One region of the Clostridium swellfunianum genome, then DNA from elsewhere that is predicted to be linked to it. Evidence: a T-box and tRNA genes for the amino acid it is inferred to sense, from the RefSeq annotation. Region 1 holds a T-box; the other holds one or more tRNA genes.
What was found. A T-box is a leader RNA that pairs with one kind of tRNA and senses whether it is charged. The one in region 1 lies ahead of NBE98_RS07110 (alanine--tRNA ligase), so its partner is inferred to be a tRNA-Ala.
Positions count from the first base shown of each region.

Region 2: it encodes a tRNA-Ala, which carries the amino acid that the T-box ahead of NBE98_RS07110 (alanine--tRNA ligase) is inferred to sense. The anticodon was not compared.

Region 1 is NZ_JAMOFV010000006.1:1,558,157-1,567,912, reverse strand. Features, by position in the region: gene NBE98_RS07120 (non-canonical purine NTP pyrophosphatase) at 270-899, shown strand; gene NBE98_RS07115 (nitroreductase family protein) at 966-1,505, opposite strand; gene NBE98_RS07110 (alanine--tRNA ligase) at 1,535-3,307, opposite strand; T-box leader at 3,366-3,622, opposite strand; gene NBE98_RS07105 (hypothetical protein) at 3,790-4,224, opposite strand; gene NBE98_RS07100 (DUF4358 domain-containing protein) at 4,493-5,008, opposite strand; gene NBE98_RS07095 (hypothetical protein) at 5,111-5,959, opposite strand; gene NBE98_RS07090 (class I SAM-dependent methyltransferase) at 6,049-6,759, opposite strand; gene NBE98_RS07085 (hypothetical protein) at 6,834-7,016, opposite strand; gene NBE98_RS07080 (hypothetical protein) at 7,082-7,270, opposite strand; gene NBE98_RS07075 (hypothetical protein) at 7,306-7,500, opposite strand; gene NBE98_RS07070 (flavodoxin family protein) at 7,849-8,331, shown strand; gene NBE98_RS07065 (NAD(P)H-dependent oxidoreductase) at 8,328-8,969, shown strand; gene NBE98_RS07060 (phytoene desaturase family protein) at 9,014-9,756, shown strand, end outside.
Region 2 is NZ_JAMOFV010000006.1:1,791,467-1,801,222, reverse strand. Features, by position in the region: gene NBE98_RS08215 (ABC transporter ATP-binding protein) at 1-229, opposite strand, end outside; gene NBE98_RS08210 (ABC transporter permease) at 248-1,213, opposite strand; gene NBE98_RS08205 (ABC transporter permease) at 1,213-2,157, opposite strand; gene NBE98_RS08200 (peptide ABC transporter substrate-binding protein) at 2,231-4,093, opposite strand; gene NBE98_RS08195 (TPM domain-containing protein) at 4,242-5,030, opposite strand; gene NBE98_RS08190 (LemA family protein) at 5,034-5,609, opposite strand; gene NBE98_RS08185 (alpha/beta hydrolase) at 5,816-6,823, shown strand; gene NBE98_RS08180 (TerC/Alx family metal homeostasis membrane protein) at 6,914-7,747, opposite strand; gene NBE98_RS08175 (hypothetical protein) at 7,870-8,007, opposite strand; tRNA gene NBE98_RS08170 (tRNA-Ala) at 8,232-8,307, shown strand; gene NBE98_RS08165 (hypothetical protein) at 8,344-8,586, opposite strand; gene NBE98_RS08160 (DUF421 domain-containing protein) at 8,883-9,605, shown strand; gene NBE98_RS08155 (GNAT family N-acetyltransferase) at 9,733-9,756, opposite strand, start outside.

The sequences.
Region 1 (9,756 bases):
TTCAAATCTGTATATATGTCTTAATTATAGCATGTCTACAATAACACATCAATTTTAAACATCCATCTAAAACATAGCCCAGTGCTATAGCTTTTATTAGGTTCTGGATGCATGATATCCTTTAGAACTAATTCATCATTCAGAAGGATTTTTCAAAGCAGCACAGAATATACCAAGGAGAAATTAAAAGGCAAATGAATAAAGCTTTTTACATTAGAAAGCTCTAATGCAACATATAATAACTTTGTTTTAAACTGGGGGAATAACTAATGAAATTACTATACGGAACAACCAATCAAGCAAAGCTTGAGCATATGAGGCAAATATTAGATGATTTAGGTATAGAAATAGTTGGTCTTAAGGATGTAGATTTGCAGCTGGAGGTTGATGAAAGCGGAAATAATCCTTTGGAAAATGCAAGGATAAAAGCATTAGCTTACTATAGAGCCGTTGGCATGCCTACATTCTCCTGTGATTCAGGGTTATATATTGAAGGACTAGAAGAGGATAAGCAGCCAGGCGTTCATGTAAGAAGAGTACAAAACAAATACCTAGACGATGAGGAATTTATTCAATACTATTCCAAGCTTGTGACTGAATTAGGAAAAGAGACAATAGCAAAGTTTAAGAATGCCATATGCCTAGTTATGGATGAAAAAAATATCCTCGAATATGATGGGGATGATATTTCAGATAATTTTATAATGACCTCCAAAATACATGCTAAAAGGATAGAAGGCTTTCCCATGAATTCAATTTCTTTGGATATTGAGACCGGAAGCTACTTTGTTGATGAAGACAGTAACAACAAAAACGAAGAGAAGCTCACAAAAGGCTTTAGAAAGTTTTTTAAATTGGCTATGCTTAAGAATAATGTTGAAAATAAAAGGCAATCTTGATGGATTGCCTTTGACTCGTCGTATAAGAAAATTGCATATTAACACCTTCGATTTATATGCTTAGTATTACCAACATTCATAATGTACTATATCTTCAAGTTTCTTTCTCGGACGAGCTTTAGGGGTTTCGTTGGGATAACCAATAGTTATAACTCCAATAACATATTTATCAGAAGGTATATTTAAAACTGGCCTAATATCTTCTTGTGTAAACTCAGCAACCCAACAGGCTCCTAATCCTAAATTGTTAGCTTGGAGTAACATATATCCTGCTGAAATTGAGGTATCTCTAATTATTCGTTTCACCTCATCTTGGGGACTATTATCATCCAAATATACATCTACATCCTCTTTTATTCTACAACGTACATCTGCAACGCATACAATAAAAACGGGAGCTGTTAACATCCATTTTTGATTGTGAGAAGCCTCCATTACCTTCTGTCTCATTTCTACAGATTTTACTACAATATAACGCCAAGGTTGTGTGTTGTTACCTGATGGAGCAAGTCTTCCACTTTCAAGCAGCTCAATTATTTTTTCATTTTCAACTGGCTTATCAATATACTTTCTTATGCTTCTACGTATTTCAATTTCTTTAATCATTTATTCCCTTCACTTCCTTCAATAATACTTTAGTATCCTATAATTGCTTTAATTCTTCTTACCCCGGAAGAGGAACTCTCCTCCTTTATTATTTTAAAGCTCTTTAGTTCTCCTGTATTTAAAACATGGGGACCTCCACATATTTCCTTTGAATAGCCAGGAATAGTATATACCTTTACAATTTCCCCATACTTGCTATCAAAAACTCCAACAGCCCCTTCTGCCTTAGCAGCTTCTACAGTCTGTTCTGTGCATTCCACATCAATACCTTTCTCTATTGCCTCGTTTACTATTTTTTCAACCTTCTCTAACTCTTCCTTAGTCATCTTTCTGTCAAAGGAAAAATCAAATCTTAGTCTTTCAGCATTAATATTACTTCCCTTTTGGTAAACACTAACCCCTAATACTGTTCGAAGAGCACCATTTAAGAGATGAGTAGCCGTATGCAATTTTGTAGTCTGCTCGCTGTTGTCTGCAAGGCCTCCCTTAAATTTCTCACCTGCACCTTTTCTTGACTTTTCCTGATGCTCCCTGAATTTTTGTTCAAAGACAGATATGTCGACACCTATTTTTCGTTCTGAAGCAAGCTCAACAGTAAATTCAATTGGGAATCCAAATGTATCATACAATTTGAATGCCAAATCTCCACTCAAACTGCTGCCCTCTTCTAAATTAGAAAAATACCTTTCTGCCATTTTCAAACCACTATCTAGGGTTTTAGAGAATAATGTATACTCCTTTTCAAGCTGCTCTAAAATAAAATCTTTATTGCTAACTAATTCAGAATAGATTTCACCATAATTCTCAATGACTACCTTAGCTATATTGCAAATAATATTATTATTTATTCCAAGTTTTTTAATCAAACGGATGGTACGTCTTATTAGTCTTCTTAGAATGTATCCCTGTTCAGAATTTGATGGTCCAATTGCTTTTGGATCTCCTAAAATAAAAGTTGCAGCTCTCATATGCTCGCTGATTATTCGAAAGGCCTGTCTATTTTCCTCTGTATAACTCATGCCTGTTAGACTTTCTATATTTTTCACAATAGGCTGAAACAATTCGGTTTCATATACATTTTTATACCCATTGATAACTGTTAGTACGCGTTCTAGACCCATACCAGTATCAACATTTTTCTGTGAAAGTTCAGAATATGTTCCATCCTCATTTTTATTATATTCCATGAAAACATTATTCCAAATCTCCACATACTTTCCGCATTTGCATGCTGGACCACAATTTTCGCCGCATTTTGCTTTACCCATATCATAGAAAATTTCTGTATCTGGACCGCATGGACCGGTTTTTCCGGCTGGTCCCCACCAGTTCTCGCTTCTATCATAAAAATAAATTTGCTCTTTCTTAAGTCCGTTCTGCATCCATATCTCTGCTGCCTCAGTATCTCTTGGCACTAAGGAATCGCCCTCAAAGACAGTTACAGCAAGTTTATCCACGGGTATTTTTAAATATTTAGTAAGAAATGTATAGCTCATAGTAATTGACTCTTGTTTAAAATAATCACCAAGAGACCAATTGCCCAACATCTCAAAAAATGTTAAATGTGTATCATCACCAACCTCATCGATATCACCGGTCCGAACACATTTTTGAACATTAACCAGTCGTTTTCCCTGCGGGTGTTTTTCTCCTAAAAGATATGGAACGAGTGGATGCATTCCAGCTGTAGTAAATAGTACACTTGGATCATTATCAGGTAATAAAGAGGCTGATCCTATTTCCTTATGCCCACTGTTCTCAAAAAACTCTACATACATTCTTCTTAATTCATTTGCCTTCATATTAATTCTCCTTTACAGTAATAATAAGTAAAAAAGCCCTAAGCTGAATAAACTTTCAGCTTAGGGCGAACTATTTAATCCGTGTTACCACCTAAATTCAGAGATTTCCTCTGCACTCTGCCAGTACGAGACGCTAATATGCAACCTGATACTAGTTTCCTTTTAACGGTAGAAACTCCGAAGAAGCCTACTAAGATTTCTCTTTTCGGTTCATGGCTCAGAGACTGCTTCAATATAGCTTTCGTGAAGACTCACACCTAACTCTTCTCTCTGCGACTACAGCTTACATCTACTCTCTCTCATCAAAGCCTTTGGATTTTTAGTTGTATTAAAATTACCATGGGTGGTATCTTATGTCAATATATTTTTCTGAATTATTACAAAAATATTTGAATAAAAATATCGCCCTTATAATAAACCCGATTAGCGAGTAATAAATTACAGGTGCGCCATAAAAGAAAAGTGTGAATTTCTTTTAATTTCTAAAAGTCATATTTAAAATTTTCCTTTACAAAATTAGCCATAGGGCTATCCTTATCTTTTCGTATATAATCTAAATCATAATCATAGAAATATAAATATGCTATACTCTTTTTTTCAGCAGATACTCCAATCATACCAAATGACTTTGGATATCTTGCTTCATAAGTATCACTTTTGTCTACAACTTTAAAATCATAATTGTTTATTGAAAATTCGTATTCAGGAATATAATATTTAGTTTTATCAAAATCCGAAACAACTTTATGGTCTAAAAACTTATATTTTTTTGTTAATTTTTCTTTTTCCTTTTCATATGTTTGTTCATCATAGTTAACAACAAGGTTTATTGCATCTGTCTCAAATAATATTATCGAAAAATGATTATATTTGTATGATATATCTTGATATTTAGGCAAATCCTCAATAGCAGGCATAAAGTTTTTTGCATGTGCATCAATCTTAGTTCCGTTATTAAGATACTTCTTAATGTTTGTTGTATTTGACTTACTAAAGCCAATAAAAATTAGTATTAAAACACTAATAAATATAAAAAAGTATTTTTTTTTTCATTTTTAATCATTACTCCTAAAATATATTTAATGCATATTTGTTTACAAAGTTACGCTAAACTTAATTAGCAAATCCTTTAAGAACATTATGTCCTAATTGCTAATAAATGTAGCGTTAATTTTAAGAGATTATTTAATTTCTCCTATCATACTTAGTTTTATCTAAATAGAAATCGCTAATTTTATAACCATTGCCTATTCTATCACTTATAGTTAAAATAATATAATTTCTAGTCCTTTGAATAGAGTACCCTTTCATACGTTCATATTCTTCAGTGCTTTCCAATTGGTATTTTTTCAATAATTCACTACAATAAATCTCAAAAGCCTTTTGTATGTCATCGGTACTTTGTGCCCCATTGGCTTCGATAATAGAAAACTCCCTTGCTGTGCCATCTGTGCTGACAAACACTTTTCCTTCCAAAATGTCCGATGCATTTACGCCACGATAATGCTCATGAATATTTGCAATATCAAGTTCTTTCATATCACTGCCATATATAGACGATGACAGCATAAATTGAGAAAATTTATTTATATTAATCCTTTTTCTATTATATTGATTTATGATAATACCAATACAAAGTATAATTATAAGTATGGCAATAGTGCTAAAATAAATTAATTTTTTGCGTGATAAGTTTCTCATGTCTCACTCCTCCTAATATAAATTTTCTTTGTTTAGTTATATATTACTATTATGTCTTATAAGAATATTACGGTTACACTTATAAAACATATTCATAGTAGATTACTTCACTTTTTCCTTTCCATAGGTTAACTTAAATTCTTCAAGAAATTTATATAATATTTTAGAGTCGCCGTTTACATTATTAATTAATAATTGCACTAAATAACTATTATCACCTCTATCATCAAGCAATGATGAAAAATCAAAAGCATAAATAGGCTTTTTTAATCTAAGCAAGTTGCTAAAACGTGCAATTTCAAATGCTAAATAATGCTCGCTAATATCATATTCATTATAAAAATCATTCCAGAAGCCATAATAGGGTGAATTAATTTTGTTATCAAAATCCTTTTTCAATTCTTTCTCTGAATAGCTTACCAGCAAATAAAAATATTCATCTATAAGCTGGAATAAACTGTTCATAGCCTCTCCAACTTCAGCTTCGCTATATATTTTTTCTCTCCAATAGAACTCTAAGCCAATCTCATTCTTTAGAAACTCAGCTTCATTTCTATCATTTTCTTTAATACCAGCCATATCCTCGTGAGATATACTGCTCAACCATATATCACCTTTATCATTAAGAAAAGTTAAATCCTCAGGCAAATATGGGCGCCTCCAATCATAGAGCCCCTTTACTGTTTCCATAATAATTAATTTTGTAGCTTCATTACATTTATAAAAATAAAAAACTGCATCCTGGTTATAGTAATCAATGTTAGGATAATATACTGCTTTTTCTTCGTCTATTTTGTAGGGTTTTAATCTTTTTAGAATCTCAGGTTCAGGGAAATGTATCAATATCTCCTTTTGCATAGATAGTACAAAAGTTTCACACACCTTAAAGGCATAGTCTATTAACATCATATATTCTTTATCTCTTGGTTCTTTGGTTATATTTACAGGCATTACCCTCCCCCTAATGTTTCATAATAAAATACAATTGCGGTATATATGAATACTAAGCAATAAGTGGATACTAACTACTAATATATTATTCAGACCTCACCTACGAAACTTCGAGTATAAAGAGTAATCGTAATATTATCATTTACCTTGTAATTATCAAATAGGCTTGACAGTTCATCAATATATTTTATATCTGTTAATTTATCAAATGTAGATAAGGATCTTCCAATAAAGGTATCTTTAGTATATGAGGATGTTTCTTGAAAAATCTTATATTCAAAGTTATTATTTTTGAAAAAGGGTGAAATAAATTCAAGTTTTTCTTCTTTTCCACCACTTATTCCATTGAAATTAATTTCAAAGTTTTTATTCCTATTTACTGGTCTGCTTATCCAGACCAAAATAACCTTTCCGTTTGGTCTTAATATCCTTTGACATTCCTTTTTAAATTGTTCCATGTCAAACCAATGAAAAGCAGTTCCAACTGTTATGAAATCTACACTTGAATTTTGTAAAGTCGTATTTTCTGCTGTTCCTTTTATAGACATAAAATTTGAAAAACTTGACAAGTCATTTTCCGCTACCCTTCTCATATCATCATTCGGTTCAATGGAATAGACATGGCTACCTTTTAATAATAGTTGATTGCTCAATTTCCCCGTACCTGAACCAACATCGGCAATGAATGAATTAGCAGCTATGCCAACCTTTTCGTACAGATAATCTATAAATTCTTTTGGATATTCGGTACGATATTTTGAATATTTTTCAGCATTAAATGTAAATTTTTCAATATCCATGATACTTCCCCCCAAAAAATTAATAATAAAATATTCCTATTTCGCAATAAAAGAATATGGTGAATTACTTAATTCTAATTTTTATTTCGTTTACTTTTATTATTAACTAAACGTGTCAACTGTGAAAAAAGCAAACAAAAAATCATCGGTATTACTGCGTAACCTGCATTTGCTCTACCATCTGTGTAAAAAATATATATTGCTCCACATAAGGTTAATATTCCAAAAACAACCGCCAAAACTTTTGTTATATTCATTGTTACTGCCTCCTATTCATATATACATAATTTAAGATTGATGAACAATATAAGAATATTCTTCATCAATTATTATTTTTACTCTTCATTTCTTTATATATTTTATCTAACACATAAAGTGAAGGAGTTAGAAAACCCATCATCCACATTGCAAAAACAAAACTACCATTAACGTTACTGCCGTCAATAGTCATCAATAAAGGTAATGAAACACCTATAATTCCACCAAGTATTGATTTTAATATTAGTTTCATAAATCTTCTCCCTTCAATTAATAGATGATAAATTGCTATGACAGATTATTTTTGCTTTTTATATAATCCAGAATACCTCCAACAATAGCCCCTATAGTAATTCCAAGAGATATTCCAAGTACCATATCATCAAATATTGCAGACCCTAAAAAAGACCCCATCCCTACTCCTAAACCGACAAAAATGGGTAGGTATATAACTTCTTCTTTCTTATATTTTTTATTATTCATTGTAGTAAGCGCCTCCAATACTACTTCTTTTTAATATTCAGTTGCATTTTAAGTTAATTATACCGAATATGGATAATTAAGTATATAAAACGATCTTGATTTTCAACACTACTCTTTAACAGAACCCTTAAATTAATTCTAGGTGATAAAGAAGTGGATTTGTAACCATAGCGCTTACAAATGTAATGATGAAAGCTGTAAAATATGGTAATATATTAATAGGGCAGATAGTAAACTGCAAATAGGGGCAGATGATTAATCAATTTAATAGTCGTAATTTTGAGCTGTAAGAATTAATTGTTTTTACAGCTCTTTTTGATGTCAAATTAAAATAGTAGGGGGTTAAAAATGAAAACTGTAATTATTAAAGAATGTGAGAGTATAGGTGCAGCAGATACTTTTACGCTGGACTTGACAGAAAGGAAGGTTAAAGGTTGTATTGGCTGCTGGAGCTGTTGGTGGACAACACCGGGAAGATGTGTTCATAAGGACTTGGATGAATTTTATCACGAGTATATAACAGCTGATAAGGCTGTATATTTCTCGAAGGTTTCAAAGGGCTTTATAAGCAGCAATTTAAAAAGCCTTTTTGATAGAATGCTGCCTCTTTATCTGCCCTATATTTCCTATGATACTGGGGAGTCCATGCATGTAAAGAGATACGACAAGTATCCGGACATCGAATTTTATTATGATGGAGAATTTGAAGACGAAGACAGCAGGAAGATTTTTGTAGACTACGTAAACAGGGTGTTTTATCAGTTTCATTCAAAAAATATTACTATTAAGCCTATCCAAGAATTTGTTTCAGAAGGAGGCAGCCAGATATGAAGACAATAATTTTAAACGGTTCACCTAAAGGAAACTCTAAAAACTGCAATAGCTTAATTTTTGCTGAGCAGTTTGTAAAAGATATGAAGAATCCCTGTGAAATAAGGTGTATAGCCAATAGTGACAAAAGTGAGCTTGCTAAATATATAAAAGATTTTGATACAGTTATTATGATAATGCCTCTTTATATCCATGCTATGCCGGGAATTGTCATGGAGTTTTTTGAGGCTATGGAGCCTGCTGCTGAAGGCAAGTCTATAGGATTTATTATTCAGGCTGGTTTTATGGAAACCTCCCAGGAGAGATTTGTTGTACCCTATTTGGAGAGCTTTGCAAGAAAGCTTAACTACAGCTATCTAGGTACAGTTTGCAAGGGAGAAGCAGCTGCTATATATATGATGCCAAATATGTTTAAAAAGGTACTTAAGATGGTTTCTGATTTAGGTGCTGCCTATGAGGAAAACCATGCTTTTGATAAAGAGCTGGTTAAAAAGCTTGGAAAGCCTTACGAGATAACTCAGCCTCTTCTTGGAATACTTAGGGTGGTTACTAGGTCAGGTATAAACGATGTGTTCTGGCATAGAGAGATGAAAAAGCATAATGCTTATGAGAAAAGACTGGATAGACCTTTTCTATAGTAGGGGGCCTGCAGCTGAATGATTTAATGAAGGAAGGTAATGGAATGCAATATGACTATATTATTATTGGAGCAGGAATGGGAGGGCTAAGTGCTGCAAACTTTCTTGCCAAATATAATAAGAAAGTTTTGGTGCTTGAAAAACATAATATTCCGGGTGGACTGGTAACTTCCTTTCCTAGAAAAGGTGTTCACTTTGATCTTGGCATTCACGGTTTATATGAATTGAAAGAAGGGCAGGCGATTCCTCAGTTTATGGAATTCTGGAAGGCACCTCAGGTGGAAACAGTGGCGCTTAAGGGGGATTTGAAATGCTTCATTGATGGAAAGGAATATGATTTTGAGCATGGAAAGCTGCGTGAGAGCTTTCTGAAGCAGTTTCCAGAAAATAAGGATGAAGTGAATCATATTTTTGATGTTATGGAAACCATTAATACAGAAATGTTTTCTGGAACAGAGGCTCCTGAACCTCCCTATGACATGAACCTGTTTCAGTTAATCAAGTTTGGCATGAACTCAAAGAAACGGATGCCTGCCTTTATGAAATATGGCAATAAAGATGTTAGCAAAATGCTAGACTCCTTTACAGCCGGTGAGGAACTAAAGACAGCCATTTATTCAAAAGCTCCCTATCCAATGGTATTTATGGCCTTTGCCTATCAATGGGGGGTGTACGGCAAAAATTATTATCCTATTAATGGTATGCAGGCAATTCCGGATGCAGCAGTTAAAGGACTTCATGGCCTTGGCGGAGAATTGAAGCTGAATGCCGAAGTGACTGAAATATT
Region 2 (9,756 bases), 230 kb from region 1:
ATAGTTCTATATCATTATAGTTAATTGTACCTTTGTCAACCCAGCCATTACTGTCCAGAAGCCCAATAAAGGCTTTTGTAAATACAGATTTTCCAGAGCCTGATTCTCCAACAATTGCAAGGCTTTCTCCTTCATAAAGTTCAAGTGATGCTTCTCTAATAGCAGTAAGCACCTGACCTCTTAAGTTAAACCTAATTACTAGATTTTCAACTGATAATATAACGCCCATTATTCGTATCCCTCCTTGCTACACATGATTTCTAGGGTCAGAGGCGTCAGCGAAAGCATTGCCTATAACATAGAAGGATATTGTTATAATGGAAAGTACCACAGCTGGGAATATGAGCTGATACCTTAAGGAAGGCACCATCATTATTACTCTCCCCTCATTTATTAAGTTTCCAAGGGATGGTGTATCAAGTGGGAGTCCCAAACCAATGTAGGTTAGAAAAACTTCCGATCCTATTGCATAAGGAATAGCTAATGCTAATTGGAGCATAATAACTGACACTAAGTATGGCAAAAGATTTTTTAGTATAATTCTATGTACTGGGGTACCAAGGCATCTTGAAGCTAAATTATACTCTCTATCCCTAATCATTACTATTTGGTTTCTAACAAATCTGGCCATGCTAAGCCAATTTGTTATACACATTGCAAAAACCAATGTAAAGACGCTGGGCCTTAAAATATATGCTAAAAGCACCATAACTATTGTTGTTGGAATGTTGTCTAAAACGTTATATACTTCAGTTATTATAGCATCTAACTTTCTAACATATCCCCAAAGGCAGCCTACAGTTATACCTATAACTGCCTTCCATATTCCTGCAAGAAGTCCTATTAAAAGAGATGTCCTAGTGCCACTCCAAATTCTTGCCCAAAGGTCCTGCCCTATAGAATTTGTCCCAAACAAGAATTCACTGTCAGGAACATGATTTCTCAGTTGGATACCAGTAGTTAGATTTGTGTATATCTTTGTTGGCAGCTTTTGATTTGGAATGTACGGCTGAATTAATGTAAAAAAAATCAATACAAGCATTAATATCAATAAGAATGCCGCTACTTTATTTTTAATAAAAACCTTGAAGGTAGACTGCCAGTAAGAATAATTTGAGTATCCTGTTTTCTCGGCCTTCTGAGCGTCATATACTGCGAAATCAAACAAAGAGGAATCAATATTATCTACGGTTTTTTTAAACTTTCCATCCATTACCTTGTCCCTCCCTGCTTTGTAAGTTTAATTCTTGGATCAAACAATGCCATAAGTATATCGCCTAAAAACAATCCAACTATTCCCACTGATGAAAATATTAGAACCAAAGCTTGAACCAGCGGATTATCCTGCCTTTGAATAGTATCAACCAGTAGCCCGCCCATTCCAGGTATCGAATAAAGAGATTCAATATATATTGAGCCTGCAATAGTATATAAAATTGATGCTGGCAGATATTGAGCCATAGGTACAAAGGCATTTCTTAGTACGTGCTTCACCATTATCGTTTTATTATTAAGACCTTTTGCTCTTGCAAGCTTTATATAATCTTTATTTATTTCATCTACCATATACCTTCTCATCCACATCGCATAACCCGCTGTACTCCCTAAGGACATGGATATTACAGGAAGTATCCAACTTGCAGGATTGTTCTTATCAAACAATATAGGTAGCTTTAATATATCTGTTACGTATAGCTGAAGGAATAGATAATACACAGCTGCTGGTACAGCGTTAATAAACACTACATAAGCATTCCCTATCTTGTCCCAAAACTTATTTTTACTCCTTGCCATAAGCACACCTAAACCAATGCCAGCTGCTAAAGAAATCCCTAAGGAACCTAATCCAAAATATACCGAGTAAGCAAGCTTTGGCTTTATTATCTCTGCTACAGGAACATTCGGTCTGTATGTTATAGAAGTACCTAGGTTTCCTTTAACTAAGTTTTTGTAAAAATCCCCCAGTTGCTTATACCAAGGATCTCTAAGCCCTAGACTAGTTAAAATTGCTTCTCGCTGTACTAAGTCCAATTTTTCATAACCTTGTCCAAAATACCCCTCCTCAGGCATAAGCCTCATAAATAAAAATACTAAAGATACTACTATAAAAAGGGTTATAAGGGATTGTCCTAATCTTTTGAAGGTATACTTTAACATATCTTCACCCCATCCTTTATATGAAAGTGAGCAAGAGGCTTACCTCTCCCTCTTGCTCATTAACCTTAAAACTTTATTTTGCTGCTACCTTTAAAGCTTCAGCACGTTCTTTCTGCCAGGTTTCAAAAGCTTTCTTATAGGTATCTGTATTCATTGGCTTCTCCATAATCTTCATACCCTTAAACTTATAGCCTGAAACACCGAATGGAGAGTAGGAAGATTCAAATGGATTTAGATAAGAAGCCATGAAGCCTCCTCCACCTATACCATATGGTATTGAAAAAGCCTGGTCTATAAGGAAAGCTTCTGCTTCTGCAAAAAGATTGTAACGTTTATTCATATCAAGCATTTCTGCCTTTGCTGCATTAACCATATTTTCATATTTGTTTTTGCCGTTGGCTTCTTTGTAACCTTCAGCCATGTCTGCCCAGTTATAGTTGCTCTCTGCTGTAAATGGATCTGTGTAGGTCTGTGGGTCCGCATAGTCTGGCCCCCAGTTGCATTCCATGATAGCATAGTTTCCTGCACGTCTCGTTGCATTTAAAAAACCTGTTGCTGGATATGGTAGAAGAATTATATCTATATAATCTTTTCCAAGAAGGTTTTCAATCTGCTGCTCAACTACTTGACATCTGTTAGTCCATTCATTAGATCCAGTATTATAAGGCATAGGTACCTTTACAGGGAAATTAACCTTGCCTGAAAGCTCGTTCATAGCTTTGCTCTTATACTCCTTAGCCTTATCAGCACCAAAGCTGTCTTGTGATGCAAATTTTGCAAGACTTCCTAATTGAGTATAATCTGCACCTTTTAAGTCAACAAAGTTTTTTGGAGTTATGGTGCTGCTTAATCTTCTTTGTGGTTCATAAGGCTCAGACGTAAGCATTGCAGCATTTCTATCAAAAGCATGGAAAATAGATTTGCGGAAATTCAAATTGTTAACTGCTTTTTTCCAGTTATCTGGCTCATACTTTGCATCAAATTTAGGATTGAAGTTGAATGCGTAGAAATAGGTATAGAAGCTTGTTGATGCTGGTCTTACCATTTCTTTTTTAGTAGAATCCTTCATCCACTCATCAATGGATGAAGATGGTATGCCAGTGTCTGTAATCTGTTTTCTAATAAACAGCTCTGGAGATAATGTTGCTGCTTCCTTATTGTAGCTATAGGTAAGCTTTTTAATAAATACATTGGATTTATCCCAATAAGTATCATTTGCTACAAACACTCTTTGATTCTGAGGTTCAAAAGTTTGAAGTATATATGCTCCGTTGTATAATAGGTTCTTACTATCTGTTCCAAACTTAGCGCCAGCTTCATTTAAGAATTTTCCATTCACAGGAAAGAAGCATACATAGGTAAGCATTGATAAGAAATAAGGTGTAGGATGCTCCAAGGTATATTCAATAACGTATTTATCCTTTGCTTTAACCCCAACCTGAGCGAAATCAGTTAATTCACCCTTGTAATATTTTTCTGCATTCTTTATAACGCTGTAAGCAATGTTTGCCGTGCTTGACTTGTTGTCCTTCTTTAACACATACTTCATAGCCTCAACAAAATCCTGAGCCTCTACCTCTGCATATTCTTTGCCTTCATGAGTTACCCACTTAACGCCTTTTCTTAAATTGAAGGTCCAAGTAAGCCCGTCGCTAGAAACCTTCCAGTCAGTTGCCAAAGATGGTTTAACAACTCCATATTTATCATGCTCTATCAAAGTGTCTACTAAGTTTGCAGCAGCGGCAAATTCATTTTCACTAGCAGTGGTCAAGTAATTTAGAGTTGTAGCTTCACCAGAATATACAGTGGAATATTCTTGTTTCACCTCTACCTTTGGTTTGTCCGTGCTCCCTGTGTTTGACTTCCCTGTGGTGCATCCTGCAAGGATAGAAGCACAAACAGCAGCTGCGGCCATAGATGCAATAAACCTCTTCATATCTTTTCCCCCTTTTATTTAATTTTCCCCTAAATGTAGTTATACTTTATTATATAAAGGCGTTATGCTAAAAATTCGTATAAAAATAAAAAAAGCACGCTTTTGTACTAATTAGCGTGCTTCCTGCTTTACAATACTTATATGAATACTACCATTTTCCAGAAGAGCCTCCACCGCCTGAGGATCCTCCACCAAAGCCTCCAAAGCCGTCAGACCCTCCTCCACCTCTTCTTCTACCTCCCCCAAACATAGAGCTCAAGAAGAAAACTCTGAATAGGAAGCTTGATATCCTACCTCTGAAAAATATTAAATCAAATACTAAAAATCCTATAATCCATAACATGCTAACAGGATTTGAACTTTTCTGATTTACAGTTGTTTCTCTATTAGGGAGAGCAATCCTAGCACTTTTGTTAAGGGTTATATCATATTCCTGTGCAATTTTGTCTGCCAAAACTGAATATGATTCCATCAAAGCTCTGCCGTAATCTCCCTTTCTAAGGTTTGGCAGGGCAATCTCCTGCATTACCCTGTTTGTATAAATATCTGGCACTGCACCCTCCAAGCCTCTTCCTACTTCTACCCTCCAAGTCCTATCCTGCACAGCAAGAATTATAAGAAGACCATTGTCCTTTCCTTTTTGCCCAATTCCCCAAGTTCTAAAAAGTTCATTAGCATAGGATTCTATATCTCTGCCTTGAAGAGAATCTATTGTCACAACTATCTGCTGAACAGAAGTTTTGTCCTCCAATTCTTTACCTACAGACACAATAGAATCTAAAGTTTCAGAATTCAACACCTGAGCGTAATCATTTATATATTTTAAATTTGTAGGCCTTGGTAAACTAGAGGTACTATATGCTAAAATCGAGCTAATGTTCAAAACTATTATTAGAATAGCTGCTGTTTGAAAGTATCTCCATAAAGTTTTCTTCATGGCTTATCTTGTAGTATTAAAGTCAACCTTGGGAACTTCTCTAGCTCCTTCAGCTGCTCTGTAGTATGGTTTTTGTTCAAATCTAAACAAATTTGCAACTATAGTTGTTGGAAATCTTCTAACAGCAGTATTGTAGGCATCAACTGACTTATTATAGTCCTGTCTAGATATTGCAATTCTATTTTCTGTGCCCTCTAAGGCTACGGACAAGTCTCTAAAATTTTGATTTGATTTTAGTTCTGGATATCTTTCCACAACTACTAAAAGCCTTGACAGTGCGCCTGAAAGCTGGTTATCAGCATCAGCTCTTTCCTGAACGCTCTGTGCACCTCCCAGTCTACTTCTAGCGTTTGCAATCTCAGTTAATATATCTTTTTCTTGAGCTGCATACCCTTTTACGGTCTCAACTAAATTAGGTATTAAATCATTTCTTCTTTGAAGATTAACATCTATTGCTGCTTCAGAAGTTTTAACAGATTGCTCAAGGCCAACAAGTTTGTTATAGCTTCCTGCTATCGGAACGATCAATAATATAAGGATACCGACAATTATAAGAATTGTCTTTAAGGTTTTGCTCATTTCTTAACCTCCCTTTATTGAATTCTAAATATAATTTTATGTTATATATTATCTTTTGAAGGAACAAGATTAAATATGCCATTTGAAAAATATAATATGTTTCCAACACTTCCAAAACAAATTTACTTTAAATTTCACAAAACTATTTAATTTTTTTTTTATAATGATACAATAATAATTGTTGAATTTGGGACAAGGGTGATGAGATGGGAATACAAATACAATTTACATCCTTAAAGGATGTTAGACGACCAATAAAAAAGAATAAAACAAGTCTCATATTAAATATTATTGTTTTTATTTTTATTGCTGTTAATTTAGGCGGACTTTATGCAGGTAATGTTTTTTACAAGAAAGCTTTTGAAATAGATACTAAGAAAAGTATTGATCAGTTCGAAGCAAACAAGCAACATTTTAACCTTAATAGGTATAACTCACTTGTTAAAGAAGAAGTAGCAGTTACATCAACTAATAATAGCTACAAACTCTATGGTACTTATATTAAAAATCCAAAACCTTCGAAGGACACTATAATTCTTTTGCATGGTTTAGCTGGCAGTAGATGGTCAATGCTAAAATATGCAGACATGTATTTAGACAAGGGTTTTAATCTTCTAATTTATGATGCAAGAAATCATGGTGATAGTGCTGGTAAGAATGTTACCTATGGATTTTATGAAAAATGGGATTTAGACAGATGGGTTAACTGGCTTTATACTAAAAACAAAGGTGGTGTAATAGGCGTGCATGGTGAATCCATGGGGGCTGCCACAGCTCTTCTTCATTCTGAGTTAAATCAATCAAAAAAAAGAGTAAGCTTTTATATATGCGATAGCTCCTATTCAGATCTGAAGGAATTATTTAAACTAAGGCTTAAAGAAGATTATAAGCTAAAAAGCAAACTAGCTTCAAATGTGCTATTATTTTACGCTGATAAAGTAAATAAGCTTAGAAATCAGTTTAATTTTGAAAAAGCTTCGCCAATAAATGTGATTAAAGAAATAACAACTCCAGTTATGCTTATACACGGAAGCGGAGATAGCTTTGTCCCTTCCAAAATGAGCGAAGATTTGCATGCCAGCAATCCAAGTTCTACGGAACTGTATATTGCTCAAAATTCAAACCATGTTGAGGCCTATTTAAATCATAATGAAGTGTATACAGAGAGAGTTTATAAGTTCATTGATACAATATTAAATAGCGATAAAAAATAAATGCAGCTAAGCTTTAGCTGCATTTATTTTTTGAAAGTCTTTTGCTTTCAGCTTTTTTATTATTAATTCTTCTATAGTTGAATTATAATACTAGGCTCTGTCGTATTTTTTCTCTGGAAAAAATACAGAAAATAATATGCTCATAAATAAAATAATAAAAATTGCTCCTAGAGATACAATCAGGGGAATTTCAATGTTAAAAAATAAAATAAGAAGCTTAAAGCCTGTAAAAATCAATACCATTCCTACTCCATATTTAACATAACAAAAACTATTATTAAGCCTTTCCAATACAAAATACAAACTTCTAAGCCCCAAAATAGCAAATATGTTTGAGGTATACACTATAAAAGGACTAGTTGTTATTGAAAATATAGCTGGGATTGAATCTATAGCAAATAGTATGTCAGAAGCTTCAATAAGTACAAGAATGGCAAATAGTGGAGTAGCATATTTTACTTTACCTATCATCACAAAAAAGCTTTCACCATATATTCTGTTAGTTATTGGAATAATTCGCCCTACTGTTCCTACCACTCTGCTTTTTTCAAAGCTTGGAGCACTATCCTCCTTCATAAGCATTTTAAGACCGCTTATAATAAGCACAGCTCCAAAAATGTGCAATACCCAGTGAAACTTATTTACTATTGTTACACCAAGCATTATAAATATAAACCTTAATACAATAGCTCCAAAAATACCATAGTTGAGAACCCTTCTCCTATACATTGATGGAATTTTGTAGGCTTCAAATATTAGTAAAAACAAAAAGAGATTGTCCATACTTAGGCTGAGTTCAATTACATAACCACCTAAAAATTGAAGTGCACTCTTTGCTCCAAATATTATGTATATTGCAAGATTAAATAACCCGGAAATAAACATCCAAAATATAACCCAAAATAAAGCTTGTCTTGCTTTCACTGTTGTTTCCTCCTATAAATTGAACTATTATTAAATACAATCCTTATATTATTATGATTTCTCAGAAAAAAATAAAACCTGCAGTAGTATATTAAATTACTACTGCAGGTTTTATTAATATATTAGGCGTTAGGGTCACTAATCTTATTTTTATCCATGAATTCGTCCAGCATTCTATTGCTCCTGCTTGATGCAACAAGCAGGGAGAATATAACTGTAACAAAAGGTATAAATATCATTAGTAATATAACAGGTAACATACTTTTCCCTCCAAATACCTTATTTATCCCATGTGTATAACCAAATTTTACCATATATTCTCTAGTTATGTAAATTTAAAGTTTACTTGCACATTCGACAGCCAATATGAGTATAAACTGTATTAAGGTCTAATCCTGCTGCAGATTTAGGATAAAAGCTGATAATTGAATTATTTTAGATTATTGCCATTATTGTTCTGTCATGCTATAATAAAGCTGTTCCTGGGGATATGGCGAAGTTGGGATCGCGCTTGAATGGCATTCAAGAGGCCAGGGGTTCGAATCCCCTTATCTCCACCAAAAAACAGTCTGTAAAGCTAAATACAGACTGTTTTTTTATTTACTGAATGCTTTTATTTTAATACTTATAAGAGAGTTATTTACTCTGACCATATTTTCATTGTGATTATTTGTTTTTTTCACTTCACTTTCATCATTAATAGCTTGGCATTCATCAGCCGAATTCTCATCCATCAGCTTTTCATCAATAGCATTTTTAATATTCATTTTTTTCATTGCTTCAATAGCTATTAAAGCAGCTCCTACTATACTGGCAGCCATTATTAAACCTTTTTTCATAACTATCACTCCTATAAATTAACATACAATAATTTTATGCTTTCATTGCCAATTTAATGAGCATATCTTATTCTGAACTTTTCTTATTATTCATCACCAAATTGCATCAACAATAGCAATTTTAATATAATGCATTAATAAAAAACACTAATTTTATTCACTTGTATTTTGGTTAAGAATTTCCAACTACTTGTAAATCCACTAAGTTTACGGTCCAGCATATATTAGATTGTAATCGGTATACTAATTATTGTGATATAATTCCTTACTTTATTCTTATTTGGAGGTATTCAGATATGCTAAACACTATAATTTATGCAGCAGGTCGTACTGTGGCTGTTTACGTGTTAACTTTGCTGCTAACAAGATTTATGGAAAGAAAACTTATATCTCAGATGACCTTTTTTGATTTCGTGGTAGGCGTTACAATGGGCTCTTTAGCAGCAAATTCAATGATAGATCCAGCAAGTAGTCCTATCTCCTCAGCTTCATCTCTGGTGGTGATTTCTGTTTTGGCAATTTTTTTGAGTTATGCTCATATTAAGAGCTTTAGAATAAGAAAGCTAATAAATTCTGAGCCAGTGACAGTGGTTGATAATGGAATTATAGTTGAAGACAATATGAAAAAGATAAGACTTACTGTTAATGAACTTATGATGAAGCTAAGGGAAAAGAATGCCTTTAGCCTGTCTGATGTGGAATTTGCCATTATGGAAACAGACGGTCAGCTTTCAGTTCTCCCAAAGCCAGAAAAAAAGCCTCTCACTCCATACGATATGAAAGTTCAAGCCACCAGTACGGGGCTTGAGAGAGATATAATTATTGATGGACAGCTATTAAAAGAAAACCTTATCTCTACTGGATTGGACGAAAGGTGGTTGGAATTACAACTTAAGACTCATAACATATATACTGCTTCTGAAGTGTTTTATGCTGGCATGGACAATAATAAGAAGTTATATATTTCAAAGAAAAATGCCGGAAGCAAGGAAACTCATGGTAAGTACGGGCTGGAATAAATTTTCAACTTTAGTTTCTGCCGTGTTTTGAAATATCACAAACACGGCAGAATTTTTTTATCAAAGAAAAAAGTTAACTTTTTAAATTTATGCATTAAGCTATCTTAATTATTTAACAAAATTAAATTTATTGTATTTTCATGTTTAATAT